4 regions of the Janthinobacterium sp. GW823-FHT01H08 genome follow, and region 1 is predicted to be linked to each of the others. Evidence: predicted binding sites of a transcription regulator. Region 1 holds the regulator's gene; each other region holds the start of a gene.
The links. The regulator FNR, encoded in region 1, switches genes on or off when oxygen is low (the NO sensors DNR and NnrR bind a similar motif). The targets are predictions, from matches to a motif close to TTGATNNNNATCAA.
Positions count from the first base shown of each region.

Region 1 (7,969 bases):
TACGCCGATGCCGCGCTGGTGGATGTGGCTGTTCTACATCACCATCGTCTTCGCGCTGGCCTACCTGTTCCTGTACCCGGGCCTGGGCACCTACGCCGGCAGCCTGGGCTGGAAATCGACGGGCCAGTACGAGGAAGAGCTGAAGAAGGCGGAAGCCGACTACGGCCCCCTGTTCAACAAGTACCTGAGCCAGGACTTGAAGACGGTGGCCGCCGATCCGCAGGCGCAAGCGATCGGCCAGCGTCTGTTCCTGACCTACTGCGCGCAGTGCCACGGTTCGGATGCCCGCGGCAACAAGGGCTTCCCCAACCTGACGGACAAGGACTGGCTGTATGGCGGTGATCCCGACATCATCAAGACCACCATCATGCATGGCCGCAATGGGCAGATGCCGCCGATGGGCGCCGCGCTCGGTTCCGAAAAAGATGTCGAGAACGTGGCCCATTACGTGCTGAGTCTGTCCGGTTCCACGTCGGACCCCGTCAAGTCCGTGCTGGGCAAGGCCAAGTTCGGCGCCTGCATGGCCTGTCACGGTGCCGATGCGAAGGGCAACCAGATGCTCGGCGCGCCTAACCTGACGGACAAGATCTGGCTGTACGGCGGCAGCGCCGATACCATCATGGAAACCGTGCGCAAGGGTCGCAACAACACCATGCCGGCCTTCAGCGACTTCCTCGGCGAATCCAAGGTACACGTGCTGTCGGCGTATGTCTGGAGCCTGTCGAATCCCCAGACGCCCGTGAAATGATGTAATGGAACCTCAAGTCATCAAGATGTATGCGGCCCGCGAGCAAATCTACCCTCGCGAGGCCAAAGGACGCTACGCTACCTGGCGATGGGTATGCGTATGGCTTACCCAGCTCGCGTTCTACGGCTTGCCGTGGTTGACCTGGAATGGCAGGCAAGCCCTGCTGTTCGATTTGACCACGCGCAAGTTCTACATTTTCGGCGTCGTGCTGTGGCCCCAGGATTTCATCTATCTGGCGGCCCTGCTGATCATCTGTGCGTATTTGTTATTCCTCGTCACGGCCATTGCCGGGCGGGTGTGGTGCGGGTTTTCTTGCCCGCAAACGGTATACACGGAAATCTTCCTGTGGGTCGAACGCCGCATCGAGGGCACGCGCAGCGCGCGCATGGCCCTCGACAAGCAGGGCCCCTCCGTGCGCAAGGCGTTCAAGAAGACGGCCAAGCACCTGGTATGGGGCGCCATCGCCCTGTGGACGGGCTTTACCTTTGTCGGCTACTTCACGCCGATCAAGGAACTGGCGCGCGAGGTGACCACCCTCAATTTCGGTCCCTGGGAATGGTTCTGGGTCTTGTTCTACAGCCTGGCAACCTACGGCAACGCGGGCTGGCTGCGCGAGCAGGTGTGCAAATACATGTGCCCCTACGCGCGCTTCCAGAGCGCCATGTTCGACCAGGACACGCTGATCATCACCTACGATGCCAAGCGCGGCGAACCACGCGGCGCCATGAGCAAGAAGGCCGGCAACAACGACAAGCTGGGCGACTGCATCGATTGCACCCTGTGCGTGCAGGTGTGTCCGACCGGTATCGATATCCGCAACGGCCTGCAGTATGAATGCATCGGCTGCGCCGCCTGCGTCGATGCCTGCAATACGGTGATGGACAAGGTCGAGCGGCCGCGTGGCCTGATACGCTACAGCACCGACCATGCGATGGAAAACAACTTCAATTCGAAGCAGATCCGCCAGCGCGCCATGCGCCCGCGCGTGCTGATCTACACGTCCATCCTGGCCCTGATCATCATCGCCGTGTGTACCTCGCTGGCCCTGCGCACGCCCCTGAAGATGGACGTGATCCGCGACCGCGGTTCGATGGGACGCGAGGTGGAAGACGGCATGATCGAAAACGTCTATCGTCTGCAGATCATGAACACCTCGGAGCAAAGCCAGCATTTCAAAATCAGCGCTTCCGGCTTGCCGGGTCTGACCTTGCTGACGCGCGACGAAGTGACCTTGCAGCCGACGGAAACGCTGGGCTGGCCGATCCGCCTGCGCGTGCCGCACGGCGTCGGCGAGAAGGGCTCGAACAAGATTGCGATCGAATTGCACTCGCTGGACGACCCGTCGCTGCATGTGCGCGAAAGCGCGGTGTTCATCGTGCCGCGGTGACGTTGATTTGGGGTCGGCCCCTCCGGGTCCGACCCCGTTATTTCGCCGTAGGGGTATCATCAATCATGCGTTAGGGTCACTTGATTTTCAACCCGGAAGCAAAAGCTGGAGTCGGACCCAAAGGGTCCACCCCCAAGGAGAACACAATGTCCGACAGTCTGAAACTGCAACCTCCCGTTGCCCCCTGGTACAAGCATCGCTGGCCATGGCTGCTGATGATCGGTCCCGGCCTGTCCGTGGTCGTCGGCAGCTTCATGGGCTATATCGCGTTTACGCAGCCCGACGCGCTGGTGGTGGGCGACTATTACAAGCAGGGCAAGGCGATCAACCAGGATTTGAAGCGCGACACGATCGCCAGCGACCTGGCCATGGATACGACCCTGTCGTATGACGTCGCTGCAGCGCGCCTCAGCGGCTCCGTGCACAGCTTCGGCAAGGCGTACCAGGGGCCTTTGCAGCTGCACCTGGCGCATGCGACCCTGCCGGAAAAGGATATCAAGCTGCTGGTGCAACCCGATGCGGCCGGCAATTTTTCCGTGACGCTGCCGATGCTCGAGCGCAGCCGCTGGCAAGTGCTGGTGGAAAACGACAAACGCGAGTGGCGCCTGTCCGGCATCTGGACCTGGCCTGTGCAACGCAGCATCGCGCTGCACGCGGATGAAGAGCTATAACGTACAGCGCCGGGAAAAAACCGTAGCGAGCGGCAGTGATTTGTGGCTGAGAAGCACAGCTGTGCTATAGCACAGCGAGCATCGCAGGCCGCAAAGCACGACGCGCAGTAGGTTTTGACGGTGCTGTTACTTGCAGACGTCGGTGCCGGCTGTAATAGCTTTTAACTTGGCCGGCTGCAAGATCTCGATCTCACGGTTGGAAACGCGCAGCCAGCCTTCCTTCTTGAATTTCGACAATAAACGGCTGACGCTTTCGATGGTCAGGCCCAGGTAGTTGCCGATTTCCTCGCGCGACATGCGCAACTGAAATTTGCTGGCCGAATAGCCGCGCGCTTCATAGCGCGACGCCAGGTTGACGATAAAGGCGGCAAAACGCTGCGTCGCCTGCATGTTGCCCAGCAACAGCATGACACTTTGCTCGCGCGTGATTTCCTGGCTCATCATGCGGTGGAAATGGCGCAGCAGGGTCGGCATATTGCCCAGCAATTGTTCCAGGCTGGAAAACGGGATTTCACACACTTCGCTGTCTTCCAGCGCCACCGCATTACAGTGGTGGCGGTCGGCGCTGATGGCGTCCATGCCCAGCAGTTCGCCCGCCATCTGGAAACCCGTCACCTGCTCTTCGCCGCCCGGATTGATCTGGTAGGTCTTGAAGTGGCCCAGACGGATCGCATACAGGTTCTGGAACGAGTCGCCGATGCGGAACAGCGAAGCGCCGCGCACGATCTTGCGGCGGCGGCCAATGATCTGGTCCAGTCTGTCCATGTCGCCCACGTCGAGGCCCATCGGCAGACACAATTGATGCATGCTGCAGGTCGAGCATCGCGCACGCAACGCTTCCACGGTCACTGTGGGCGAGGTTGGAGTGAGTAGCGCTTCAGTCATGTCGGTACCTTTTAGAAAATGCAACAACAAGTTTACTGCATACAGGGTTGCCGTGTGCCAATTTCACCGCAATTTCGCTGAATAAACGACGTTCCGACTTTAATTATATGGCAACATCGTCAAAAGCCCATGCGGAGAGGGCAATTTGCGTGGCGGCGCTTGCCAAGCTGGGGTATTGATAGGAAAATTCCTGACAGCATTATCTGCCGCCTGTGCCGCCCGGTACTGAAAAGGAAATCATGAAGCCTCTCGGCATCAAAGCAAAAGTCGCGCTGGCCACCAGCCTGACCTCGATCGCCATGATCGCGCTGGTCACCATGATCCAGGTGCAGCACATGCGCGACGATTTCACCAAGGTACTGTTGAGCCAGCAGTCGTCCCTGATCAGCCGCACCGCCGCCGAGCTCGACGACAAGCTGGGCATGCTGCTGCAGATCGTCACCCTGACGGCCCGGCAGCAGCCGCCAGAACTGATCACCCAGCCCGCCCAATTGCGCGAATACTATTCGCGCCGCTCGATGCTGGTGCTGTTCGACGACGTGCTGGTGCTCGACGCGCACGGCGCCGTCGTGGCCGACATGCCGGAAGTGGCGGGGCGCGCCGGCATCAACGTCGCCGAGCGCGAGTATTTCCAGACCGTGCTGCGCACGCGCCAGCCCATGATCACCGAGCCGATGCTGGGCAAATCGAGCGGCATGCCCATCGTGCAGATGGTCGCGCCCGTGCTGGGCGCCGATGGCCAGGTGGCCGGCGTGGTGATCGGCGTGCTGCGCCTGTACAAGGATAACCTGCTGGGGAGGTTGCGCTCGGAAAAGATCGGCAAGAGCGGCTATTACTTCGTCCTCACGCGCGGCGCCGTGCCGCGCTATGTGCTGCATCCCGACACCAGCCGTTTGCTGCAGCCGCGCCTGCCGAACGCCAACCTGACGACCACCCGGCTGCTGAAGGACGATGGCGAAGGCACCATGGTCAGCACCAACAGCCGCGGCATCACGGCCGTCAACAGCTTCAAGCGCCTGAAATCCGTAAATTGGCTGCTGGCCGCCTCGCTGCCCCTCGACGACGCCTTCGAACCGTTCGACGGCGTGCTGTACCGGCTGGTGCTGTGGAGCATCCTCGCCTCGCTGCTGGCGGCAGCCGTGCTGGGCTGGGTCACCGTGCGCCTGCTCTCGCCGCTGGTGCGCCTGCGCGACACCCTGCAGGCGCTGCGCACCAGCGGCAGCCGTTTCACTCCCGTGCCCGTGCAGCAGCGCGACGAGATCGGCGAGCTGACGGAAGCGTTCAACGGCCTGATGAGCGAGCGCGACCGCTTGCAGCAGGAGCTCGAATCGCGCGCGGCGGAGCTGGAACAGGAGCGCGACCGGGCCGAGGCGGCCAACCGCGCGAAGAGCGATTTCGTGGCGAACATGAGCCATGAAATCCGCACGCCCCTCAATGCCGTGCTGGGCATGGTGTATTTGCTGGGCAATACCAAGCTCGATACGGAACAGCGCAAGTATCTGACCATGGTGCGCGTGGCGGGCCAGTCGCTGCTGGGCATCCTCAACGACGTGCTCGATTATTCGAAGATCGAGGCACGCCGCATGGAATTGTCGCCCGTCGAATTCGACCTCGACGAAGTCATGAACACGCTGGCCACGACGATGACGATGAATGCGGGCGAAAAGGAGCTGGAACTGGCGATTGCCGTCGAGCCCGACGTGCCGCGCCGCCTCATGGGCGACGCCCAGCGGCTGCAGCAAATTCTCGTCAACCTGGCCGGCAACGCGATCAAGTTTACCGAGAGCGGCGAAGTGGTGGTGGCCGTCAGCCTGGCCGAGAAAGACAAGGGCCGCGCCTGGCTGCGCTTCGAAGTGCGCGACACGGGCATCGGCATGACGGAGTTGCAGCAACAGCAGCTGTTTGCCGCGTTTTCGCAGGGCGACCAAAGCATCACGCGGCGCTTCGGCGGCACGGGCCTGGGCCTGGCCATCAGCAAACAGCTGATCCACATGATGGGCGGCGACATCGCCGTCGCCAGCAGCGAAGGCAAAGGCAGCCGCTTCTGGTTCAGCGTGCCGTTCGAGATGCTGGCGCAGCCGGCCGAAACGCGGCGCACGCCCACCCTGGGCCAGCTGCGCCTGCTGGTGGCCGACGACAACCGCACCACGCGCGAACTGATCGTCAAGCTGATCGAGGCGTGGGGCTGGCTGGCCGACGAAGTGGACTCCGGCTTTGCCGCTATCGAACTGTACCGCGAGCGCCTGGCGCAGCAGCAGCCGTACGACGTGGTGCTGGCCGACTGGCACATGCCCGTGATGGACGGCCTGGCCACGGCCAAGGCCATCCGCCAGGCGGCCAGCGGCCAGCGCCAGCCCATCGTGGTGATGGTCAACGCCTTCGCCCGCAACCACCTCGAGGAAATCTCCAGCGCGGCCGAGGCCGACGTCGTGCTGATGAAGCCCATCACGGGCTCGAGCCTGTTCGACGCCCTGCACCAGGCGCTGATTACCAAGCACGACGGCGGCGAGCAGCGCATGCTGCAACAGCCGCTGGGCACGGAACTGGCCGGCGTGCATTTCCTGCTGGTGGAAGACAACCATTTGAACCAGGCCGTGGCGCGCGGCATCCTCGAACACATGGGCGCCACCCTCGACGTGGTGGGCGACGGCCTGCAAGCGGTGGAACGGCTGCGCACGGAAGCGCTGCGCTACGACATCGTGCTGATGGACATGCAGATGCCCGTCATGGACGGCTTCAGCGCCACCCACATCATCCGCACGGAACTACGCTTGAGCCTGCCCGTGATCGCCATGACGGCCGGCGTGCTGGCGTCCGAGCGCGAGCGCTGCATGACGGCCGGCATCAGCGATTTCATCGCCAAGCCCGTGGTGGTGGAAGAGATGATGGAAGTGATCCTGCGCCACCTGCCCAAGCGCCCGCCAGTGCAGACGGCCGGGCCGGCGCCCGTCGCCGATGAGGAAGTGTTTTCCATGGCGCCGCTGATGCGCGTGATGGGGCGCGACGCGAAAGGGCGCGGCGTGCTGCGGCGCATGGTGGAAGACGCGCTGAACAAGGGCATGACGCCCATGCGCGACGCCGAAACAGCATTGCAGGCAGGCCGCCACAGCGACGTGGCGCGCATCCTGCACAGCGTGCGCGGCTCCGTCGGCACCCTGGGCACGAAACGCCTGATCCGCACCGCGTTCGCCACCGAGGAAGCCATCGATGCGGGCCGCCTCGACGCAGTGCCGGCGCTGCTGGCGCAGACGGCGCAGGAACTGGAGCAGGCGCTGGCGGCGGCGGCCGATTGGTTGTCCAGGCTGAAGGATTAAGCCTGCAACGTAAAACTGGGGTCAGACCCGCCGGGTCTGACCCCGGAACCTTGTCGGATTACGCGCTTGCGCGCTAATCCGACCTACCCCATTTACGCTGGCACGCCCAGGATCACGCTGGACGCCTTGAAAATCGCCGTCACACTGCTGCCGATCTCGATGCCCAGCTCGGTGCTGCTCTGGTTGGTGATGATGGCGGCGATGGTGCCGCCGCGCGGCAAGTCCAGCACCACTTCCGTGTTGACGGCGCCCGTCTGCACCCGCGTCACCAGCCCGGCCAGCTGATTGCGTGCGGAAAAGCGCGCGCCTGCGCTGTCGGCCACGAGGATGATCGACGATGCCTTGATCAGCGCAAACGCTTCCGCGCCCGGCACCAGGCCCAGACTTGCGCTGCTGCCTTGCGTGACGATGGCCACGATGTGCTGGCCACCGGGCAATTCCAGCGTGACTTCGTCGTTGACGGCGCCCTGTTTCAGTTCAGCCACCTTGCCCAGGAATTGGTTGCGTGCCGTGGTTTTCATGGCCATTCTCCGTATGAGTAAAAGATCGTCGGCGATGCCTTCGGCCTGGCTGCCCAGCTGGCGCAGGTAGCGCGCATGCTCGCGCTCGATGATGCGGAAATTGTCGACCAGCTGGCGTCCCCGTTGCGTCAGCCGCGTGCCGCCGCCGCCCTTGCCGCCCGTCAGGCGTTCGACCAGCGGCTCGCCCGCCAGATTGTTCATCGCGTCGATCGCGTCCCAGGCCGCCTTGTAGCTCATCTTGACGAGCTTGGCTGCCTGCGTGATGGAGCCGCACTCGGCGATGGCGCCCAGCAATTCCACCCTGCCGGCGCCGCCCAGGTGCTCTCCGCCCACCGTCATCCATACCGAGCCTTGCAGGCCGATTTCCGCTGCCGCTGATTTATCCAATGCGTTCACCCAATGCCATGTGTTCTTCCCTGTTATCGATCTGTCCGTCGCGCAAG
Region 1 covers NZ_CM179504.1:290,569-298,537, forward strand. The annotation lists gene ccoP (cytochrome-c oxidase, cbb3-type subunit III) at 1-748, shown strand, start outside; gene ccoG (cytochrome c oxidase accessory protein CcoG) at 753-2,135, shown strand; gene AC3RCG_RS01240 (FixH family protein) at 2,282-2,806, shown strand; gene fnr (fumarate/nitrate reduction transcriptional regulator Fnr) at 2,933-3,691, opposite strand; gene AC3RCG_RS01250 (response regulator) at 3,931-7,005, shown strand; gene AC3RCG_RS01255 (TOBE domain-containing protein) at 7,098-7,865, opposite strand; gene AC3RCG_RS01260 (sulfate/molybdate ABC transporter ATP-binding protein) at 7,906-7,969, opposite strand, start outside.

Region 2 (7,969 bases), 2.5 Mb from region 1:
GGGCCGAGCCCACTTCCAGGGTCAGGGTGACGGGAATCTTGCGCATCATCTGCGGAATGTCGCGGCGCGCGCGGGTGCTGGCCACGTCGGCAACGTCGCCCTGGTCGATGATCATGTCATCGCCCAGGTCTTCCAGCAGGGTTTCGCTCTGGTTGGTATCGGTCATATTCATATTATTCGACATCTTCAAATGAGGTTAAACAGAGCTTGCCCTTGTGTTCGGAAACAGCCGCTGTAAATAAACGGGAGTCGTCCAGCATGACGTCAGTACGGCTCAGACTGACGGGAATCACGTCGCCCACGCGCAGGTCGAACAAGGCGCCCAGCTGCATCTGCTTGCTGACGAGCCGGCCTTCCAGGGTCACTTGCAGGCGCGACGCGAGCGGGCGCACGCTGCCGCGCAAGGCTTTCTTCGCTTGCGCGCGTTCGGGCAGCAGGCCGCGCAACACATCGGCCATCAGGCGCTTGTCCAGCGAGAACCAGAACTGGCCGCTCTGCCCCGCCTCGACGTCGCTGAGCGACACGGTGACGATCCAGCTGCCGCGCGCCGGGTGCACGCCGGACTGCACGGCCACCTCGGCACTGGTGTCGATGTCGCTGCTCTTGCCCAGGGTTTGCAGATTCTTGTGGATGCGCGTGAACAAACTGTTCACCAACTGTTGTCCCAGCACCACAGCGAGGCGCTCTTCCGTGGCCGTCACGCGCACTTGCGCCGGATCGGGCAGCGCGCCCTTGGCGCCGGCACTACCGTAGCGATAGTTCAGCACGCTCAAGAGGATCTGCCGTTCGAGCGCAAAGCCCGGCTGACCGGCCGGCGTGGAAAAACTCAGCCAGCGATTCGCGCTGTCCTCGCTCTCCACGCGCGACAAGGTCACGGCATCGATCTGGAAATTGCCCCAGTAGCGCCGGCTCATCGGCTGGCGCAGGGCCACGGCCAGGTCGTCGCGCAGCTGGGCGCCGAATACATGCAGCAAATGGACAGGACGTCCAAGCAGACAGGAATCGAGGACTTGATGGCGCGCAGTTTGATCTGTCTTGGTAATGATTGTCATGTAGTGGTCATGTCGGTATTGCGGTGGCAGAACAAATTATACGGATCGCCCGAAATTAAATACAGCATCATCTTGGCCTTGCCAACCGGCCGGCGAGCAAACGATTGCGCATCGTATCGCATGCTGGATGACTACGGTGCTGAACAATACATGAAAAAGCAAAATATTGCCATGTATCAATATTCCTTGAGGCAATCCTCTCTTTACTTTATAGTTGCCTCGAGGTAAGCTTATAGCGAGAAAAAAGTGATTTGCAGTGCGCCATTCCGCTTACCTGATTCCGGTTTTTATGGCAGTTTCCAGCCCCTCTTATTGCCACCAGAAGAAACTTTTATCAGATAATTATTAGTTATCATGGCCATGTAAATCATTCGGCGCGGTTCTGCCGGGTTTGTTGAATCTGCTTGAGCGGATGGTGTGGCAACTGATAAAACTGATGGGCCCTGTCAATTGGGCCGGGCAAGATGGCATTGGATGTAATGCCTGCCGGAATGGCAACACCAGTAATTTCTGATTGATACGTCACCGCATATTGAAAGTAGAGGGCAAGATGAGCAACGAACTCGCAGGTCTGATCAAGGCCGATCTGGCAGCACTGAGCAATGACGCGCGCGCCCTGGGCGCCAGCATCGCGCCGGCCGCCCAGTTCGGCGCACCGGAACAATCCGGCTTCTCGTTTGCGCAAAGCATGAAAGACGCCATCGGCAAGGTCAACGGCGATGACCGCATGGCTGCACAAAAAATGAGCGACGTCGACAGCGGCAAGAGCGACGACATGGTCGGCGCCATGCTGGCCAGCCAGGAAGCGAGCCTGTCCTTTTCCATGTTGATGCAAGTGCGCAACAAGGTCATGGGCGCGGTCGACGAACTCATCAAACTGCCTCTGTAATCTTCACGTCCTGATCCACGCCCAGCCTCCCAGCGAAAGTTACCCCAAGTGATTACCACCATGAAGTCCGCATTTGCGCGCTGGCGCCCTGGCGCCCAGCCCGCCATCCCGCCCGCCCTGCTGAAAAACCTGGTTCCCATCGTCGTGCTGGCCATCGGCATCACCGCCATGGTGACCATGTATGCCTGGCGCGACCAGGCCAACTACAAGCCGGTGTTTGGCGCGCGCGAAAAAGTGGCCGTGACGGACATGATGGCCACCCTGGACGCCGAACACATCCCCTACCGTTTGCATCCGGACAGCGGCCAGGTGCTGGTGCCCGACGCCATGCTGGGCAAGGTACGCATGCTGCTCGCCTCGAAGGGCGTGACGGCGCAGCTGCCGGCCGGCCTGGAACTGATGGACAAGAATGACCCGCTGGGCGTATCGCAATTCGTGCAGGACGTGCGCTTCCGCCGCGGCCTGGAAGGCGAGCTGGCGCAAAGCATCATGACGATGGACGCGATCGCTTCGGCGCGCGTCCATCTGTCGATTGCCAAGTCGACGTCGTTCGTCGCCAGCGACGGCGACAAATCGTCGGCTTCCATCGTCGTGGCGCTGAAACCGGGCCGCACCCTGGCGCCGGAACAGATCGCCGCCGTCATCAACATGGTGGCCGGCAGCGTCGCCAGCCTGGCGCCCACGCGCGTGAGCCTGGTCGACCAGGGCGGCAACCTGCTGTCCTCGCACGTCGACCTGACGGACGGTTTCGATGCGTCGGCCGCCGGCAATGAAGGCGCGAAACGCTTTCAGGATGAAATCCGCCGCAACGTCACGGGCTTGCTCGGTCCCGTCATCGGCGAAGACAACTTCAAGCTCAGCGTGACGGCCGCCGTGAACAACGACCGCGTGGACGAAACGCTGGAAAAATACGGCGAAGCGCCGAAAGTGACGAGCGAAGCGATGCGCGAAGAGCAGGAACGCAACCGCACCGTGGCCGGCATTCCCGGCAGCCTGTCGAACCGTCCGCCAGCGGCCGCCGTGCCGGCACCGGCCGACGCCGCCGGCGCCGCGCCCGCCGATGGCGCGCCGAAGCCGTCCGACGACGGCACGGCCCGCAAGAACGCCACCACGCGCCAGTACGCGTATGACCGCAGCATCACGCAAATCAAGCGCAGCCGTGGCCGCCTGGAAAAACTCAGCGTCGCCGTCGTCCTCAACAGCGCCGCCGCACCGAACCCGAAAACGGGCTGGACACCAGCCGAACTGGGCAATATCGAAAAAATGCTCAACAGCGGCCTGGGCATCAACGCCCAGCGCGGCGACAGCCTGAGCCTGACGGCGCTGCCCTTCCCTGCCAAGCCGCCCGTGGCGCAGTGGTGGGAAGAGCGCGACACCGTCGTCGATTTCAGCAGCTGGCTGCTGTACGCCCTGGGCGCCGTGCTCGGCTACTTCCTGATTCTGCGTCCGCTGCTGCGCCTGCTGACCACGCGCCTGGCGCCGCCGGCACTGAAACAGCTCGATCCGGCCCTGGCGCTGGGCGGCAGCAACGCCGCCGCCGGCGCCAATGGCGTGACCGCCGCCAGCGCGCCGGCCTTGGGCGTGAATGGCAGCCCGCTGGCGCTCGAGGGCGAGGCCGCCGCCGGCAACGCCATGCCGGTCGTGCCGCTGCTGGAAAATTATGACTTGCCGCCACCAGGCTCGGCGGTCGACGTGATGGTCGACCACCTGAAAGTGCTGGCGGAAAAAGAACCCGAGCGTGTCGCCGAAGTCGTCAAACAATGGATGCAGAAAAATGGCCGAACTCAACAACAGTAATCCCTCCGACGGCGCCGAATACGAAAGCGCCAGCCTGAACCCAGTGGAACAGGCCGCCATCGTGCTGCTGAGCATCGGCGAAGAACAGGCCGCCAATGTGCTGCGCTGCCTGTCGCGCGAAGAATTGCTGGAAGTCACGCAAGTGATGTCGCGCATGAGCGGCATCAAGGTCGAATCCGTGAAAACGGCCATGCAGACCTTCTTCGACGACTACCGCCAGCAAAGCGGCGTGCACGGCGCCTCGCGCAGCTACCTGAAGCGCTCGCTGGACATGGCGCTGGGCAGCGATATCGCAAATAGCGTGCTCAACAACATTTACGGCGACGCCATCCGTCCCAAAATGGCGCGCCTGCAATGGGCCTCGCCAAAATGGCTGGCCGAATACATCGTCAACGAGCACGTGCAGATGCAAGCCGTGTTCCTGGCCTTCCTGCCGCCCGCGCTGGCCGGCCAGATCCTCGACGCCCTGCCCGCCGAAGGCCGCGACCTGGTCTTGCTGAACCTGGCGCGCCTGGACGAGATCGACCGCGACCTGCTGGTCGAGCTCGACGAACTGGTGGGCCGCTGCCTGGGCGCGCTCGACACGCAAAGCACCAGCGTCGAAGGCATCCGCCAGGCGGCCGAGATTCTCAACCGCATGCCGGGCAACCGCGCCGCGCTGGTCGAACTGCTGCGCGCGCACGACCCGGACGTCGTATCGGAAATCGAACTGAGCATGTACGACTTCCTGATCCTGGCCACACAGAGCGATGTCACGCTCACGCGCATCCTGGAAGACGTGCCGATGGAACAGTGGGCGATTGCACTGAAGGGCGCGGAACCGTCGATCCGCGACGCCGTGCTGAAAACCATGCCGCGCCGCCAGGCGCAGAGTTTCGAAGACATGATGCGCCGCTCCGGCCCCGTGCCCCTGTCGCGCATCGAACAGACGCGCCAGGAAATCATGGCCACCGTCAAGGGCCTCGCCGATGCGGGCGAGATCGAAGTGCAACTGTTTGCCGAAGCGGTGATCGAATGAAACACTTCCGCTCGTATCGTTTCCCGCCGCTGTCGCAATTCATCGCCGCCGGCCAGCGTGCCTCCAACGAGGACACGGATGGCCAGTGGCAGGCGTCCGTCTCGGAAGGTTTCGAGCAGGGCCAGCGCGACGGCTACGAAGTGGGCCTGGTGCAAGGCCAGCAGGATGGCTACGACGCCGGGCGCAGCGACGGCATGGCGCAGGGCCGCGAAGAAGGCCGCAATGAAACGCTGGTGGCGCTGGACCGCCTGGCGCGCCCCGTCGATGCCATCCTGCGCGACCTGAAGAAAGTGCGCGCCGATTATCGCGAAGCGCAGCGCAAGGAAGTGGTCGACCTGGTGGCCAAGGTGGCGCGCCAGGTGATCCGCGCGGAACTGGCGCTGCAGCCGGTGCAATTGCTGGCCCTGGTCGACGAGACCCTGGCCTCGATGCCGCCCACGCGCGAGGAAATCGACGTCTTCCTCAATCCGGAAGAACTCAAACGCATCAGCGAACTCGATCCGAAGCGCGCCAAGCGCTGGAACCTGATCGCCGACGCGCGCCTCGACGCGGGCGAATGCCGCATCAAGGCCGGCGACAATGAAGTCGATGCGGGCTGCCATCAGCGCCTGTCGGCCTGCATGGAGCAGGTCAGCAGCCACCTGGCGCTGGCCGCCGAACACGCAGACCACGGCGCGCCTGCATGATCGCCGACACGCTGCGCAGCTTCGAGATCGGCGACATCCCGGTCGCGACCCCCACCGGCCGCCTGGTCGGCGCCTCCGGCCTGCTGCTGGAAAGCGCCGGCTGCCGCCTGCACACGGGCCAGCGTTGTCAAATTGAAACAGTCAATGGCGAATGGCTCGATGCGCAAGTCGTCGGCTTCCGCGAAAAACTGTCGTATTTAATGCCGTTCAAGAAGGCGACGGGCCTGACCACGGGCGCCAGAGTCCTGCCCCTGCCCGACAAGGCCAGCCTGCAGATCGGCCCGTCGTGGCTGGGCCGCATGGTCAATGGCCTGGGCGAGCCGATCGACGACCTGGGCCGCCTCGGCGGCGAACACATCCTGGAAGTGACGCCGCCGAAGATCAATCCCCTGAAGAAACAACCGGTGGTCGAACCGCTGGACGTGGGCGTGCGGGCGATTAACAGCATGCTGACCCTGGGCAAGGGCCAGCGCGTGGGCCTGATGGCCGGCTCCGGCGTGGGCAAGAGCGTGCTGCTGGGCCTGATCACGCGCCAGACCGTGGCCGATGTCGTCGTCGTCGGCCTGATCGGCGAGCGGGGCCGCGAAGTGCGCGAATTCGTGGAAAAATCGCTGGGCGCCGAAGGCTTGAAAAAAGCCGTGCTGGTGATCGCGCCGGCCGACGAATCGCCCTTGATGCGCATCATGGCCACCGAACTGTGCCATTCGATCGCCGCCCATTACCGCGACCAGGGCAAGCACGTGCTGCTGCTGGTCGATTCGCTCACGCGCTATGCGATGGCCTTGCGCGAAGTGGCGCTGGCCCTGGGCGAACCGCCGGCGACGCGCGGCTACCCGCCGTCCGTGTTTTCGAACCTGCCGCAACTGGTGGAAAGCGCCGGCAACGGCGCCCACCCGGAAGGCAGCATGAGCGCCATCTACACGGTGCTGGCCGAAGGCGACGACCAGCAGGACCCCGTGGTCGATACGGCGCGCGCGATTCTCGACGGCCACATCGTGCTCACGCGCGAACTGGCCGAGCGGGGCCACTACCCCGCCATCGATATCGCCGCCTCGATCAGCCGCTGCATGGCGCAGGTGATCACGCCCCCCCACATGCAGGCGGCGCGCGCGCTGAAAGCGTCGATGGCGCGCCATGCGCGCGTGCGCGACCTGATCCCGCTGGGCGCCTACGTGCCCGGCGCCGACCCGATCACCGACCGCGCCGTGCAGTTGCACGCGCCCATCGAAGCCTTCCTGTGCCAAGGCACCAAGGAAGAGGCGCCGATGGGGCCGTGCATCGAACAACTTGAACAGATCATGGCCTAGGAGCATACGTGAGCGACGCGCATACCATCCGCAACCTGACCACCCTGGTCGGCCTGCGCAGCACCGAAGTCGAACGCCTGCAAGGCGAAATGGCGGCGCAGACGGCCGTGCGCGAGCGCTACCAGAAAAACCTGGAGCGCCTGACGGGCCTGTACACGGATAGCGGCCCCAGCGGCGCCCTGCCCCTGGCCCTGTCCGTCAACTGCGGCAACTTCAAGCAAGCCGTCATGCAGATGGCCGACCAGCACCGTACCGACCTGCATTTGCACGAAGCCAACATGGCCGTTTCGCAACGCGCGCTCAATACGGCCTGGGCCAAGCGCGAAGTGCTGGACCAGGTGCTGACGCAAAAACAAAAACATGTTGCAAATGAGCAACAACGTGTCGATGCCAAGCGGCAAGACGAGCTGGCGACGCAATTCTGGTTCCGCGGACAGGTAAAATGAGGTTGGTGTAAGTTTCTTTCAGGAAAACTTCACAAAACGGGAATGGGGGTCGCCTTGTACCGGTATATCCCTTTATTCAGGAGTCTGGCATGGCAAACGTAATTACTGCACCGCAATACGATCCGCTCGTCACTGCAAAAAACCTGGCTACCAAGTCGGTCGCGGCGCAGCAGGACAAATTGACTAAGCAAACCGCACTGGCCAACACCACGGCCGCGGCGCTGAACAACCTGAAGCTGGCCATGAGCGCCTTCCAAAGTACGATGACGACCATGAGCAGCAGCAGCAAGTCGCTGCTGAGCCAGTCCGCCACCTTCAGCAATACCGCCTATGGCAGCGGCACGGCCGATGCCACGGCAGTTGCCGGCAGCTATTCCTTTTTCGTGCAGCAACTGGCCACAGCCAGCCAGACTTCGTACAGCGGCCTCGCCAGCAGCCCCGCCGCCGGCAGCGGCACGCTAGCCGTGCGGATCGGCGATCCGCTGGCCCCCGTCACCGCAGACAACAGCTTTGACATCGACCTGAGCGCCGCCGACAAGGATGCCGACGGCAACCTGACGCCGCAGGAAATCGCCGCCGCCATCAATGGCAACAGCAAGAACAACTCGCGCGTGACGGCTTCCATCGTCACCATCGGCAACCAGGCGCAGCTGGTATTGACATCGAACCTGACGGGCAAGGAAAACGCCGTCACGCTGGACGCGTCGAGCGTGACGAATACCGCGCTGACCAAGGCCCTGGTGACGGACGCGGCCACCAACATCAAGGAAGTCG
Region 2 covers NZ_CM179504.1:2,839,223-2,847,191, reverse strand. The annotation lists gene AC3RCG_RS12830 (FliM/FliN family flagellar motor switch protein) at 1-172, opposite strand, end outside; gene AC3RCG_RS12825 (FliM/FliN family flagellar motor switch protein) at 174-1,052, opposite strand; gene fliE (flagellar hook-basal body complex protein FliE) at 1,603-1,941, shown strand; gene fliF (flagellar basal-body MS-ring/collar protein FliF) at 2,002-3,738, shown strand; gene AC3RCG_RS12810 (flagellar motor switch protein FliG) at 3,716-4,756, shown strand; gene fliH (flagellar assembly protein FliH) at 4,753-5,442, shown strand; gene fliI (flagellar protein export ATPase FliI) at 5,439-6,749, shown strand; gene AC3RCG_RS12795 (flagellar export protein FliJ) at 6,758-7,195, shown strand; gene fliD (flagellar filament capping protein FliD) at 7,285-7,969, shown strand, end outside.
Region 2: a site for FNR is predicted at 1,219-1,232, ahead of AC3RCG_RS12825 (FliM/FliN family flagellar motor switch protein). Genes of this name have one in related genera too.

Region 3 (7,969 bases), 730 kb from region 1:
TATACGGGTCCGGCCCGCGCAGCGTGGAAAACACCTTGACGACGGAATTTTCCAGCGCCGAAGCGCTGGCGGTGGTCTCGGCGGCCAGCGCCCGCAGCGTCATCAACGGACAAAAAGAAAGGGCCAGCGCCAGGAAGGCGCGGCCCATCAGGGTGATGCACGGACGAGTTTTCATTGAGCTAATTGGCAATGGAAGGGAAGTAAAATTATATATTGAATAATTGCAACTTCATTACACTTTGTCCATCTTTGCCGAAGAACTATTCTAATCGGGCAAAGGCGTGACGCCCAAGGCCGGCACGGCCGTCTGCGCGCCATTCATCACCATGGCCAGGAAGGTGTAATAGCCATTGATGCCCATCAAGTCGACCACGCCATGCTCGCCGAACAGCGCCAGCGCGCGCGCATACGTGACGTCGCTGACGCGCTTGTTTTGCTGCAGCTCGATACAGAAGTCATGCACGGCTTGCTCGTCTTCCTTCAGGACAAGCGGCGCGCGCCGCGCGGCGATGGCGTCCACGGCCGCTTGCGCGATACCGTTCTGCACGGCCAGCGGCGCGTGGATGGCCCACTCGACCTGCTGGTCCCACTGGCGCGCCGTCACCAGGATCGCCAGCTCCGACAGCCGCGTGCCGATGGCGCTGCGGTAGCGCAAGTATTCGCCCATGCGCTGCGCCGTTTCCATCAGCTCGGGGCTGCGGATCAGCGGCACGAAGGGGCCGTACAGGGCCCCGCGCGGACCATCGATGATGGCTTGCGCGGCGGCGCGCTGCTGCTGGTCCAGCTGCGCCAAAGGCAGCGCGGGCAAGCGGTCGATATCGCTACCGGCCATCAGGCAGTCCAGGCGACCACGTCCTGCTGCTGTTCACCCAGGCCGGCGATGCCCAGGCGCAGGCTGTCGCCTTTTTTGAGGAAGCGCTGCGGCTTGCGGCCCTGGCCCACGCCCGGCGGCGTGCCCGTGGCGATGACGTCGCCCGGTTCCAGGGTCATGAATTGCGACAGGTAGCTGACGATCTGCGCCACCGTGAAGATCATGGTTTGCGTATTGCCAGTCTGCATGCGCTTGCCGTTGACTTCCAGGTACAGGTCCAGGTCCTGCTCGTCGATGACTTCATCGCGCGTCACCAGCCACGGGCCGACAGGGCCGAAGGTGTCGCAGCCCTTGCCTTTATCCCATTGGCCGCCCCGTTCCAGCTGGAACGAGCGCTCGGAAATGTCGTTGACGACGCAATAGCCGGCCACGTATTTCAAGGCGTCCTCTTCGCTCACGTACTGCGCGCGCGTGCCGATGATCACGCCCAGCTCCACTTCCCAGTCCGTCTTTTTCGAGCCTTTCGGCAGCACGACATTGTCGTCCGGACCGTTCAGGCAAGTGATCGCCTTCATGAACACGATGGGTTCGGCCGGGATCGGCATGCCCGATTCGGCCGCGTGGTCCGCGTAATTGAGGCCGATGCCGATGAACTTGCCGACCTTGGCCAGCGGCACGCCGAAGCGCGGGTTGCCGCGCACCAGGGGCAAGGTCTTTTCGTCGAGCTTGGCCAGCTTGCGCAAGGCCTTGTCGGACAGTTGTGCGCCGTCAATATCGGCAATCACGCCGGACAGGTCGCGCAGTTTGCCTTCTTCATCGATCAGGCCCGGTTTTTCCTTGCCTGGACGTCCATAACGAACGAGTTTCATAGTCTTCCTTGGAGTTGATCATTGCCGCTGTGCAGGCTGCCATTTTACCGGATGGCCCGGCACGCCTGTAGCGGTTGATGAAAAACATCGCAAGTCCTGGCAGTTGCAAGGCCGCCAGCACGCCAAACGCCGCCTGATACGCCTGCGGCGGATACTGCTGCTGGCCGTTCAGGGGCCAGCAGCCGAGGATCAGGCCAAAACCCGCCTGCACTAGGAAGGCGCCCGTAAAAATGAGCAAATTCAGACAGGTGGCCGCCCTGCCCGTCAGGCTGGTCGGCATGCTTTGCGCGACGATCGCATACTCGAGGCCCGTCACCGTGCCCAGCAAGGTAAACAGCACAGACAGCAACGGCAGGCTGGGCACCACATTACACGCCATCGCCGCTTGCACGGCGACAAACAGGATGATGCCCACGGCCGCCACTTGCATGGGCGCAATGCCACGCCGCCCGGCCCATTCCGTCAGCATGCCCATGCCGATGGCGCCGAAGATGACGGCCGCCATGCCCAGGTACAGCAAATACGCCACGTTGTCATCGGACAAGCCGCCCACGTCGGCCAGCCAGCGTCCCACCCACAAGCCCTGCACGCCAAAGAACACCGTGTGCGGCAACAGGATCAGCGCGATGGTGCGGCGAAAGCCGGGATCGCGGTACACGCTCCAGACGCTGACCTTGCTCACCTTGTGCATGCCTGCGGCAGGCGCGGGCATGGCCGGCGACAGCAGGCGGATCAGCAAGCCGACGGCCAGCGCCGCCAGCGCCAGCCCCAGGAACACGCCGCGCCAGTCCGTGTAATGCAGGGCCAGCTTGACGGGCATGGTGGCCGTGGCCGCGCCCAGGCCACCCACGGCGATCAGATAGCCGTGCACGGAGGGCAGCCGCGACGGCGCGATGGCGCACGAGATCGCTTTCACGGCAGCCATGAAACAGCCGCCCAGCCCCGCCCCCATCAGGGCGCGCGCCCACATCAGCTCGGCAAAGCTGTGGCCCCGGCTGAACAGCCACACGGCCAGGGACGCCAGCGCCAGCAGCCACAGTTGCACGGTGCGGGGGCCGTAACGGTCCAGCGCCATGCCGACCGGCAATTGCACCAGCGCAAAGGCGAGAAAAAAGGCGCTGGTCAGCAGGCCCAGCTGGGCTGGCGTCAGGGCGATGGCGCCCAGCAATTCCGCCGTCAGCACGGCATTGACGCCGCGCAACAGGCACGACAGGTAATGCCCGAGCGCGAATGGCAGGAACACCAGGCAAAACACGGCCACGCCGGAACGGGCGGGCGCACCGGCGGCAGGCATGCTCAGGCAGCCTGCGCCAGGCGGATGATTTTATGCGGCAGCTGCGGCACAGGTTCATCCGTCTCGAAGAAGAATTTATCGTGGCCGAACGCGGGCTTCAAATCGTCCATCCACGTCGCTTCCGCATCGAATTTCGCAAAGAACGGCCGGCGCACCCAGTCCGGGTTGCGTGCCTGCAAGAATTGCAGGGCAAACAGTTTTTCGCCATTGATGGTGACGATGCCGTCGATGACGATCTTGCCGGGAAAGGCGCTCATGGACGGTCCCCGCACCGTGCGCGACAGGCCCGACACCATCTGGTAGGCGGCCTGGAAAATTTCGTGCGCCTTCGCCAGCGGCAACTCGAAATAGCCGCGCGGGCCCGTGTCCCGCTCCACAAACATGTAATACGGAATCGCCCCCAGGCGCGTGCCCGTCTGCCATAGCTCGGCCCAGCTTGCCGGGTCTTCGTTGATGTGGCGGATCAGCGGCCCCTGCATGCGCAAGGTGGCGCCCGTGGAAACGATGCGTTTCACGGCTTGCTGCGCGATGTCCTGGCGCAACTCGACGGCATGGCTGTAATGGCCCATCACGGCCAGGTTCTTGCCCGCCTTGACGATGCGCTCGAACAGGCGCATCAAGTCATCCGCATCGCGGTCCGAGACAAAGCGCTGCGGCCAGTACGCCACCGCCTTGGTGCCGATGCGGATGTTCTGGATGTGTTCCAGGCCCGGCGCCAGCAGCGGCTCCAGGTAGGCCGCCAGTTGCCGCGTGTTCATGATCATCGGATCGCCGCCCGTGATCAGCACGTCCGTCACTTCCGGATGCAGTTTCAGGTAGGCGGCCAGCTCGTTCGATTCGCGCGCATCGAACTTCATGTCGTCCATGCCGACGAACTGGGGCCAGCGAAAACAGAAGGTGCAATACGCGTGGCAGGTCTGGCCCGCGCTGGGAAAAAACAGCACCGTCTGCGCATACTTATGCTGCAGGCCGCGCACGGGCGCATCGTTGACCCTCGGCACGTTATGCGTCATCTGCCCGGCAGGATGGGGATTCATTCCCAGGCGCAAGCCATGCACATAGGCGTCGATGGCCGCCTTGTCCCGCTGCACCAGCACCAGGTCGCGCAGGTGCGCGTACTGCTCCGGCGGCAGCATGTCGCGGTGGGGAAAGACGAGGCGGTAGATGGGATCGTCAGGGATGTTGTTCCAGTCGATCAATTGATCAAGCACATATTCATTGGTGCGAAACGGCAAGACGTGCGAGACCACCTGTACGGCTTCACGCTGCTCTTCCGGCAGCCATTCCCACTGCCGCGCCTGTTGAATGGTTTGCCGCGTGTACGGCTTGAACTTGGGTGCAGACGGCTCGGTAATGAGTGCGGACACGATCAGCTCCTTGCCTGTAAATGGCGACAACTTTCATTAAATCGGCCGTATATCGGCCAATTCCAGCTTTTTCCTCTCCATGCCAGTCCAGCTCGGCATGCTGTGAAAGTCATCATAGTTCTTGCCTATAAGAACCAAATTGCTACATATCAACAAGCAGTCGATACGTTGCATGCTGCCTACAAGCAACACCTAAGTTTGTTCCACCGCAATTTGATGGGACTGTCGGCGACGTAAATTACGGCTTGGCAACACATCCCTCGATATCACAAGGAGCTTTCATGAAACGCTTATTCACGGGTAGCCTGCTGTGCCTGGCATTTGCCGGCGGCAGCGTCAGTGCCGCGGTCGAACCAACGGAAAAAGACGCCATCGCCATGGCCGAACGGGGCGCCGCCTTCATGAAGGCGCATGGCAAGGAAGAAATGATGAAGAAAATCACGGCGAAAGACCCGGACTTCGTGCAGGGCTCGCTGTACGTGGACATGCGCGACATCAAGACGGGCATCGTGCTGGCCCACCCGATCAATCCTTCCATCGTGGGCAAGGATTTGACGGATGTGCCGGACGCGAATGGCAAGAAATATCGGCGTGAAATCATCGAGCTGGCGCAAAAACAGGGCAAGGGCTGGGTCGATTACCAGTACAAGAATCCCACCAGCGGCAAGATCGAGCCGAAGACCACGTACATCCTGCGCGTCAACGATGTGGTGCTGGAAGCGGGCATCTACAAAAAATAAGGCAGGGGCGGCGTGCACGCCGCGCGCCGCCTGCGGTTTGATCAGCCATAGCCAGGAGTCAAGCATGCTCAATCAATTACGCATCGGACCAAAATTATTGCTGGCGCCCACCCTGGTCTTGCTGTTGCTGATACTCAGCTCGAGCGGTGCCTGGTATGGCATGGTGCGGCAAAATGCCTCGCTGGAAAACATGGTGCGGGTGCGCATTACGCATTTGAAGGCGGCCGCGGACGTACTAGGCGAGGCGAAGCACGTACATGGCAATATGTACCAGTTGCTGTCATGGACGAATGGCAGCTTCGCCAAGGCCCGCCTCGATGCGCTGGAGCAACAGATCAAGGCGCGCCACGCGGCCATCGGCGCCCAGCTGGGCACGCTGCGTTCCACGGCCACGGGCGCCGAGCGCACCCTGGTCGATGCGGCCATCACGGCCCTGGCCGGTTATCGAAAGGCAGTACTGGAAACCATGGAAATGGCGCAGATGGACCAGTCGATCGCCACCAACTCCATGCTCAAGGCGGAAACCCAATTCGTCCAGTTCAATACGCAGCTGGCGCAACTGTCTGCCCTGGAAACAACGCTCAGCAGCCAGGCCCACGCGACGGCCAGCGCCGAGTTCCGCAGCCTGGGCTGGAGCCTGCTGCTGACGGTGGCGCTATCGATCCTCGTCTCCATCGTGGTGACCATGCTGGTGCGCCGCGCCATGCTGGTGGAAATCCGCGGCATTGCCGACGCCGTGCAAGACCTGGCGGCGGGCAAGCTGATGGCCGGCGCCCCCAAGCCGGGCAATGACGAAATCGCCGCCACGTCGCGCGTGCTGGACCAGACCATCGCCCACCTGAACCAGACCTTGCGCACCATCACGGGCGCCGTGCAATCGATCGACACGGCCTCGCGCGAAATTGCCACCGGCAATCTGGACCTGTCGGCGCGCACGGAAATGCAAGCCAGTTCGCTGGAAGAAACATCGAGCGCCATGGAAACCTTGACGGCAGCCGTCAACAACAATGCGGACAATGCCCAGCTGGCCTGCGAGCTGGCGGGACAAGCGTCGACCCTGGCCGTGCAAGGGGGAGCATCGATGCAGCAAGCGGTGGCGACAATGGCGACGATACGCGCCAATTCGCGCCAGATCGTGGAGATTATCGGCGTGATCGACGGCATTTCCTTCCAGACCAATATCCTCGCGCTGAACGCGGCGGTGGAGGCGGCGCGCGCGGGCGAACAAGGCCGGGGCTTTGCCGTGGTGGCGTCGGAAGTGCGCACCCTGGCGCAGCGCTCGGCGCAGGCGGCCAAGGAAATCAAGACCCTGATCGCCACCTCCGTCACCACCATCGACGGCGGCAGCGTGGCCGTGCAGCAGGCGGGCGACAGCATGGGCGCCATCGTGGCCTCGGTGCAGCAAGTCAACGAGATCATCCAGCGCGTGAAAGAGGCCAGCGCCGAGCAGGCGTCGGGCATCACGGAAGTAAATCAGGCCGTCGCGCAAATGGATGACGTCACGCAGCAAAACGCGGCCCTGGTGGAGCAGGCGGCAGCGGCGGCGGCCAGTTTGCAGGACCAGGCCGTCAAACTGTCTGCGGCGGTCAGCGTCTTTACCCTGGATCCAGCCGCGCCGGCCACGCCCGCCGGCGCGGACGACGACGCCTTTCAAGACCCCGCCAGGACGCCGCCCCAGGACCGGCGCGCGCTGCACAGTCCGCTGCGCGGCAAGCCCGGCATGCGTAACGTCAAGGATGCGCCCCAGCGCCGGCGTGGCTAGCGAGGTAACTCGATGACAGGCGCGCGCATCGGCTTGCTCAGGTAGGGCGAGCCTGCCAGCACGAAACGCCACGGCGTCTCCATCGCCTTGGAAATGCCGATGCGCGGCCCCGCCCGTACCGCAACCTCATCCTCGCGGGCCAGCAGCATGAACGGCGGCGCATCGAGCGCCAGCCGGTTCTGCAGATGGCTCACACCGAGCGCCTGGCACACCTTGCCCGGCCCAGAACACAGCTGCCGGGCATCCTCGACGCCGCGCCGTTCGCGCATGGTATCGAGTCCCACGAGCGGTTCGATGGCGCGGATCAACACGCCCGCGCCATGGCCCGCTTCGCGGCACACAAAGTTCAGGCACCAGTGAATGCCGTACGAGCGGTAGACATAGGCGTGCGCGGGCGGGCCGAACATGGCCGCATTGCGCGGCGTCATGCCGCCATACGTGTGCGAGGCGGGGTCCAGCCGGTCATACGCTTCCGTTTCCACGATGCGCCCGCCCACGCCGTCCACCAGCACGGTCACGCCGATCAACTGACGCGCCACGCTGCTGGAATCGTCCGCAAAATCGATACCCGCGAGGATTTTTTTCATCCGGCAATTGTACTGCCGCACTGTCCGCAGCACGCCTGGCCCCACCTTGAAAACAAATAAAACTTGATTTTTCCATCATGAGTATCGGGATAGGGAGCGTCGTAAAATGTGGAAAATAGGGGATGGAGCAAGCCAAAACGGGGATTTTTTCCAGAATAATTTGCAGAGACGAACTATTGCCATGCATAAACAGCGATAATCGTCGGGCACTGCACCAGACGCCCACGAGGCCGGCAGCGGCAGTGCGCAACAGAATAACCACAGGCAAGGCAATGATGATGAGAGCGGCAGCGCAAAAGCAGGTAGTGCAGGAAGATCCGGTTGACGCCCTGATGCGTTCCATCCGTATCCCGCCGCGTCCCAGCCTGCTGGTCGACCTGCAGCGCGAACTGGCCGAACAGGACCCGTCGCCGCGCCGCATCGCGCGCATCATCGCCGACGATGTCGGCATGTCCGGCGCCCTGCTGAAACTGGCGAATTCGCCGTTCTATGGCGCCGCGCGCAAGGCCAAATCCGTCGAGCAAGGCATCAACTTTCTC
Region 3 covers NZ_CM179504.1:5,695,304-5,703,272, forward strand. The annotation lists gene AC3RCG_RS25520 (S1C family serine protease) at 1-175, opposite strand, end outside; gene AC3RCG_RS25525 (carboxymuconolactone decarboxylase family protein) at 266-832, opposite strand; gene AC3RCG_RS25530 (fumarylacetoacetate hydrolase family protein) at 832-1,680, opposite strand; gene AC3RCG_RS25535 (MFS transporter) at 1,625-2,974, opposite strand; gene AC3RCG_RS25540 (KamA family radical SAM protein) at 2,977-4,341, opposite strand; gene AC3RCG_RS25545 (cache domain-containing protein) at 4,623-5,081, shown strand; gene AC3RCG_RS25550 (methyl-accepting chemotaxis protein) at 5,146-6,843, shown strand; gene AC3RCG_RS25555 (DNA-3-methyladenine glycosylase) at 6,840-7,430, opposite strand; gene AC3RCG_RS25560 (HDOD domain-containing protein) at 7,706-7,969, shown strand, end outside.
Region 3: a site for FNR is predicted at 4,481-4,494, ahead of AC3RCG_RS25540 (KamA family radical SAM protein). Genes of this name have one in related genera too.

Region 4 (7,969 bases), 3.1 Mb from region 1:
CTACAACTATTATGCGCTGGCCGAAGACACGAGCCTGGGCCTGGAGCGCACGTCGACCCTGATCCAGGCGGCGCGCGCGGAAAACCCGAACAATGTGCTGCTCGACGATGGCGACGTCATCCAGGGCACCTTGCTGGCCGACCTGCAAGCCGTGGCCGCACCCGTTCCTTGCAGCGGCACGCTAGCCGTGCACAAGGCCATGAACGCGCTGAAATACGACGCGGGCGGCATGGGCAACCATGAATTCAACTATGGCTTGCCCTACCTGAGCCAGATCACCAACACGGATTTCGGCATACCGGGCGTGGCCAAGCCCACGGGCACCTGCGGCGCGCCGGCCTTCCCTTCCGTGCTAAGCAATGTCGTCGGCGTGAGCAGCGGCAAGCCCATCTTCCAGCCCTACGCCCTGCTGCCCCGCGATTTCGCCGCCACGGCGCCCGACGGCAGCAAGCTGACCGTGAAAATCAATGTGGGCGTGCTGAGCTTTGTGCCGCCGCAAATCCTCGAATGGGACCAGAAAGTGCTCGCCGGCAAAGTCAGCGTGACGGGCGTGCAGGAAGCGGCGAAACAGTATGTGCCGGAATTGCGCAACAAGGGCGCCGACCTCGTCGTGGCCCTGTCCCATGGCGGCCTGGACACCAGCGCCTACAGCCCGAAGATGGAAAACGGCAGTTATCACCTGACCAGCACGGGCATCGACGCCCTGATGATCGGCCACTCGCATTTGATCTTCCCGAAAGGCAAGGAAGTAGGCGCGGCCGCGCTGGACGCCTCGTTTGCCGCCTTCCCCGCCAGCGCGAAGATCGACGCCGTCAACGGTTTTGTGAACGGCGTGCCCACCGTCATGGCGCAAAGCTGGGGCCGCCGTTTGGGCATCATCAAGCTGACGATGGTGTACCAGGGCGGCAAGTGGGTGGTGCAGCCGGCCAGGACGACGGTGGAATCGCGCGGCTTCAAGTACACGGACGGCACGACCCTCGTGAAAGCCGACCCGGCCATCGCGCCGCTGGTAGCCACGGAGCATGCGGCCACAATCGCCTACGCCAAGCAGCCGCTGGGAATCAGCACGGATTTCGAGATGTCCGCCTATTTCGCGCTGGTGGGCGACGTCAGCGCCATCCAGCTGGTGAACCAGGCACAGCTCGATTACGTGAAGAACTTCATCGCCACCAGCACGGATGCGACCTTGTCCAGCTACAAGAACATCCCCGTCATCTCGTGCAGCGCGCCATTCAAGGCGGGCCGCAACGGGCCGTCGGACTTCACGGACGTGGCCGCGGGCGCGACGCCGGCCGCGCCAATCGGTTTGCAGGTGCGCAATCCGGGCGACCTGTATTTATATAGCAATAACAACTTGCAAGCCGTGAAGATCAAGGGCGCGGACTTGAAGGCGTGGCTGGAAACGTCGGCCAAGCAATTCGCGCAGATCGATCCGAGCGCCACGACGGAGCAGGACCTGGTGCCGTCGTATGGCACGATTTACAACTATGACGTGTTCTACGCGGAAAACAATGCCCTCACGTACCAGATCGACGTGACGAAAAAGGTCGGCAGCCGTATCGTCAACCTCACGTACAAGGGCGCGCCGGTCGCCGATGGCGATGATTTCATCGTCGCCACCAACGATTACCGCGCCGGTGGCGGCGGCGCCGTGCCGGGCATCGACGGCAGCAAGACCATCATCAAGTCGCCCGATGCGAACCAGGCCGTGGTCAGCAACTACCTGGCGTCGCTCAGTACCAAGGGCGGCAAGGTGACCCTGGCGGCCAATGGCAGCGCGCGCAGCTGGAGCTTCGTCAAGACGGCCACGGCCGGCCCCGTGATCCTGCGCTCGGCGCCGGGCCACCTGGCGCTGGCGCAAGGCAGCGGCATCGCCAGCGTGGCGGCCGAAGGCGGGCTCGATGCCAGCGGTTTCGCCAAGTACCGCATCGACCTGAGCAAATAAGGTCCATGGGCCGGGACTGCGTCAGTTCCGGCCTGTTTTGATGAAAGTTCATCCAGATGAAACACGCCCTCTCCCTTCCCGCCGTCGTGCTGGCTACCGTCCTGGCCGCCTGCCAGTCGTCGCCACCACCCACGGCGGCGGAAATCGAAGCCGTGGCCATGCTCGCGCGCCAGGCGGGCGACCACCAGGCCGAACGCAAGGTACGCAGCTGGGCCGGCAAGGACATGCCCGTCGCCGAGCGCGAACTGGCGCTGATTTACCAGCCACGCCCCGAGCGCCGCGCCGAGGCGCTGAGTCTGTTCGAACAGGCGGCCCGCGCCGGCGACACGGAAGCGGCGTTCGAGCTGGGCCAGATGTTGCGCGCGGCCACGCCGGCCCAAGCCTGGCTGTGGTACCGGCAAGCGGCGCAGCAAGGCCATGCGAAGGCGGCTCTGATGCTGGGCCTGCTGGCGGCGAATGGCGAAGGCGTGCCGCAAGATCCCGTCATAGCGGCGCACTGGCTGGCCAAGTCCAGCGAATTGGGCAATCCACACGCCATGTTCCTGCTGTACAACGCCTACCGCGAAGGCCGCGGCGTGCCGCGCGACCTGGCCAAGGGCCGTGAATTGCTGGAAGAAGCCGCCCACCACGAATACCCGCCCGCCCTCCAGGAACTGGCCATGACGCTGCAGGCGGACGACGCCCTGCGCGCGGGCCACCTGATGAAGGAAGCGACGGAGCACCGGCATAACAACTGGAACAAGTTTTAAGAACTGGGCAAAAGGCCAGTGGCGTGATCGTCGCCTGCCTTTATATACTGGCAACTTGCAAGCGTGCGGGAGCGGCAGCGATGGAGCGCTTATGATGCAAGTACGCCGGCTGAGCTTGCTCGGACGGCGTGGCAAGCCATCCCGTACCAAAAAGTTTACACTGGTTTGCATTTTAGAAATTTTACTCTGGACCAGCCCCGGTGAGTGTGCATTCAGCCCAGCCAGTGTTTGAGTAGCGCCGGTGCGTCCATTGCTCTGCCTAGCCATGAAAGAAAGAGTCCAATGAAAAAGCTGACCACCGCCTTTGGCGCGCCTGTCGTCGACAACCAGAACATCCAGACGGCCGGCCCACGCGGCCCCGCCCTGTTGCAAGATGTCTGGTTCCTGGAAAAGCTGGCCCACTTCGACCGTGAAGTGATTCCCGAGCGCCGCATGCATGCCAAGGGATCGGGCGCGCACGGCACGTTTACCGTCACGCACGACATCACGCGCTACACGCGGGCCAAGATTTTTGGCGCAGTGGGCAAGCAAACGCCGATGTTTGCGCGCTTTTCCACGGTGGCCGGCGAACGGGGTGCGGCCGATGCGGAACGCGATATCCGCGGCTTCGCCCTGAAGTTTTATACGGAAGAAGGTAACTGGGACCTGGTCGGCAACAACACGCCCGTGTTTTTCATGCGCGACCCATTGAAATTTCCCGATCTGAACCACGCCATCAAACGCGACCCGCGCACGGGCTTGCGCAGCCCCAACAGCAACTGGGATTTCTGGACTTCGCTGCCCGAAGCGCTGCACCAGGTCACGGTGGTGATGAGCGACCGGGGCTTGCCGCGCAGTTTCCGCCACATGCATGGCTTCGGCAGCCATACCTTCAGCTTCCTGAATGCGCAAAACGAGCGATTCTGGGTCAAGTTCACGTTCAAAACCCAGCAAGGGATACAAAACCTGACCGACGCGCAAGCCGAGGAACTGGTCGGCAAGGACCGCGAAAGCTCGCACCGCGACCTGTATGAAAGCATCGAAAACAAGGATTTCCCCCGCTGGACCCTGTACGTGCAGATCATGCCGGAGAAAGAGGCGGGCACGTATCACCTGAACCCGTTCGACCTGTCGAAAGTGTGGCCGCACGGCGACTATCCGCTGATCGAGGTGGGTGTGCTGGAACTGAACCGCAATGCGGACAACCATTTCGCGGAAGTGGAACAGGCGGCCTTCAACCCGGCCAACGTGGTGCCCGGTATCAGCTTTTCGCCGGACAAGATGCTGCAAGGCCGGCTGTTTTCGTATGGCGACGCGCAGCGCTACCGCCTCGGCGTCAACCACAGCCATATCCCTGTCAACGCGCCGAAATGCCCGTTCCACAGCTACCACCGCGACGGCCAGATGCGCGTCGACGGCAACCAGGGAGGAACGTTGGGCTATGAACCGAACAGCGAGCAGGAATGGGCCGAGCAGCCCGATTTCCGCGAACCGCCATTGAGCATCGAAGGGGCGGCCGACCACTGGAACCACAGGGTCGACGAGGATTACTATTCGCAGCCGCGCGCCCTGTTCCAGCTGATGACGCCGGCACAACAGCAGGCGCTGTTCGACAACACGGCGCGCGCCATCTCGGGCGCTTCGGAGCAAGTCAAGCAACGCCACATCGGTAATTGCACGCTGTGCGACCCCGCCTATGGCGCGGGCGTGGCCGAAGCGATCAGCCGCCTGAGCAAGTAAGGCCGGCTGAAAGGAACCCGGAAGGCCTGGCAACAGGCCTTCCGCCGCAACGATCCGCGGCCAGGCGGCCAGGCCTGCCTACCAGCGCTGGATATCGATCTGGCCAGTGACGCTCGTTTCCACCGGATAGCCCTCGACCTGCGACGGCACGCGCCGCTTGACGGACGAGTCGCGCAAATACACGACGAGCGCGTCCTTGCCCACGGCCGTGTGTCCCACGCTGACGCCTTCCACGCCGTCGATGGCCATCAGCGCCCGCTCGTTGCGCCGCTTTGCCGCTTCCAGGCGGCCGTGGGGCGCGGCCGGGGTGTACTGCCCCATGCCCTGTCCAGGAATTTCATCCGGTAAGTACGGCATGGCAGCGTCTTCGAAGACGGCATATGGCGATGGTACGAATTTACTGTTTGACATGACAACCCTCCTGAGGCATTCCATGATACACCCGGCCATCCGGCGCTGCAGCGCCGTTCGCCGGGCACAACCATGCATGGCTGCGGCCTCTCATACAATCATCATCGTGCAAAAAGCAGCGTTATGCAAGGCGGCACTTGGCAGCGTGCTCAGGTGTACAAATTGATGTCGAGCGCCGCCACCACGCGCCGCATCTGGTTGGCAAACGTGATGTTGTTGCCGCCCGCAAACAGCAGGCCGACGGGATTGCGCTGCTGGTTCCAGGTCCAGATGGACGAACCCGAATCGCCGCCCGCGCTGAACGCCCCGCTCACGCCAGTGATGGCGATCTGGTCCTGGAACAGCGCGATCCTGCCGCCGCCGTAATTGACGTTGATGGTGGCGCCCAGGCCCGTGATGCGCCCCTGCGTCAATTGCGTCGTGCGGCCGGACTTGCCGACCATCATGCCCAACGCGGGGGCCACCAGCGCATTGCTGATACGGAAGTAGGCGGGCACGCCGCCGCTCAGATAGACCAGTTCGGGCCGCACGCGGTCAGGCCAGGCCCAGCCGGTGGCGCAATCGACGTAATTGACGCCGCCGCTGAAATTGATGGGCACGAAACGCTCGAGCACGGCCACCTGGTCTTGCGGACAACGTCCCCCGTCGATGGGACCAGGCTGCACGATGCAATCGTTGAACACGCCGCCGTTGGAATTGGCCAGCACGTGATTATTGCTCAGGATCATCAAGCGGCCGCTGCGCGGCGCGCTGCGGCCCACGGCCAGGCAGCCGATGGTGCCGGCCGTGATGCGGAAATGCCCGACCGACACGCCGCCCGGCGCCGGACGCAAGCGGAAACGGTGCGGTTGCGCATCGATCACGCCCGTGACGACGATGTTGACGGGCACCTTGTCGCTGGCCACGGCGCGCACGCCCATGGCCCCCACGATGGCGGCCTTGGCGCGGTCGACGGAGGTGGGTTCGGCCACGTACAGGGTCAGGGCCGGCAAGCCCGGCTCGCCGGACGAGCTGTCGCTGGCGCCCTCGCCCAGGCCGATGGACACGCCCTGGATATTGCCGCCGTCGCTGAAGGCATCGGCCGCGCGCACGCCGCCCGCCTGCGAAATGCTTTGGCGCATGCCGTCTTCGATGCTGCGCTTGATTTCCAGCAATTCCATGCTGACGCCGCTCAGGGCGTCGGGTACCTCCGAGACGGACGCGCTCTCGATCGTATGGTCGTCTTCGCCGGGGGCGGCAAACTGGCCGACGGCCTCTTCATCGTCCGCGCTTTGTCCCCTGCCGCTGCCGCCAGGCGGGGCGCTGAAACCATTCTCGTTACCTATCATTATGTTCTCCTCGTGGGTCGTCGCAAGACCAGTGTGGACGTGCCGCGCAGGCCAGTATTGATCTGGATTGAACCGCGCTGACGCATGGCTGCCTTGTCTCAATGGGCGCAGCGAGGATAAAAATAGTTCCCTCGTCAAGGTTGAGCGAGATCAGTCGTGCGGGCAGAGGCAGCGTCGTATACTTGACTGGCAGGCTGGAACTGGGCCTGCACACGGCAGCAACGGTATGGATGGGGAAATAATGACGATTCCTGGTAGGCCACACCAATCCGATGACGACGCGCCTGCGGGCGAGCAAGGCCAGCATGCGGGTTTTGTGCACGGCATGGCGGCCTGGGCGGAAAAACACCGCATCAGTCCGTGGCGTGGCAGTTTTGCCGACTTCATCGAGCAAATCCTGCCCGGCCGCGCGGGCCTGCTGACGCGCAGCGCGCACCAGTATCTGTGGGACATGATGCGCTGGAACGGCCAGACCGACGACAGCGGGCGCTTCCGCTGCCGCCTGTTCGACGACGAGCTGTTCGGCATCGACGAGGCGATCGACCGGGTCGCCGCCTACTTCAAGGCCGCCGCCGCCGGCTCCGAAGTGGGCCGGCGCATGCTGTTGCTGCTGGGCCCGCCATCGGGCGGCAAGTCCACCATGGTGATCTTGCTCAAGCGGGGGCTGGAAGAATACAGCCACAGCAGTGAAGGCGCGCTATATGGCATCGCCGGCTGTCCCGTGCACGAATCGCCGCTGCATCTGGTGCCGCATAGCATGTGCGCCGACTTTCGCGCCAGCTATGATGCCGAACTGCACGGCGAACTGTGTCCCCATTGCCGCGCCCGCCTGGAAGAACAGTACGGCGGCGACTTCCTGCGCATGCCCGTCGAACGCATCCACCTGTCCGAGGCGGGCCGCTGCGGCATCGGCACATATGCGCCGCACGATCCCACCACGGCCGACCTGGCCGACCTCGTGGGCTCCGTCGACCTGTCGAAAGTGGCGCAGTACGGCGATGAAGGCGATCCGCGCGCCTGGTCCTGGTCGGGCGCCGTGTATGCGGCCAGCCGCGGCATGCTGGAAATGATCGAAATCCTCAAGGTCAAGCGCGAATTTCTCTACCTGCTGCTGACCCTGACGCAGGAAAAGAATGTCAAGGTGTCGCGCTTCCCCCTGATCTACCTCGATGAAACCATCGTCGCGCACACGAATCTGGCGGAATTTCGCAAGTTCATGCAAGAAAGCGAAAACGAGGCGCTGCTCGACCGCATGGTCATCGTGCAAGTGCCGTACACGCTCAATTACCGCGAAGAAGCGCGCATTTACCGCAAGTTGATCCAGGCGGCAGCGCCCGCCTTCCGCGACGTGCACCTCGATCCGCACGTGCTGCATGCGGCGGCCGTGTTCGCCATCCTGAGCCGCTTGCCCGAAGGCGACGACAAGGAAGCGGAACTGGTCAAGAAACTGCGCGTGTACGCCGACGAAGACGTCGACGACTTGCAGCATGCCGATATCCGCCGCCTGCGCGAACGCGACAAGGCGCCCGACGAAGGCTTGGCGGGCGTGTCGCCCCGTTTCGTCATCAATGCCCTGTCGCACGCCATCATTTCCGCCCAGCGCAACAGCCTGTCCACCATGGACGTGCTGCTGGCCCTGAAAGACGGCATCGAAAGCGATGCGCGCATCGAACCGCGGCGCAAGCGCAAGTGGGTCGATTACCTGGTGCTCACGCGCAAGGATTTTTATAACCGCTGGGTCAAGGCCGACGTGCACAAGGCCCTGTTCGTGTCGTTCGAGCAAGAGGCGCAAGACTTGCTGAACAAATATCTCGATG
Region 4 covers NZ_CM179504.1:3,364,357-3,372,325, reverse strand. The annotation lists gene AC3RCG_RS14955 (bifunctional 2',3'-cyclic-nucleotide 2'-phosphodiesterase/3'-nucleotidase) at 1-1,945, shown strand, start outside; gene AC3RCG_RS14950 (tetratricopeptide repeat protein) at 2,002-2,694, shown strand; gene AC3RCG_RS14945 (catalase) at 2,977-4,413, shown strand; gene AC3RCG_RS14940 (hypothetical protein) at 4,492-4,824, opposite strand; gene AC3RCG_RS14935 (S1 family peptidase) at 4,974-6,152, opposite strand; gene AC3RCG_RS14930 (serine protein kinase) at 6,394-7,969, shown strand, end outside.
Region 4: a site for FNR is predicted at 6,210-6,223, ahead of AC3RCG_RS14930 (serine protein kinase). Genes of this name have one in related genera too.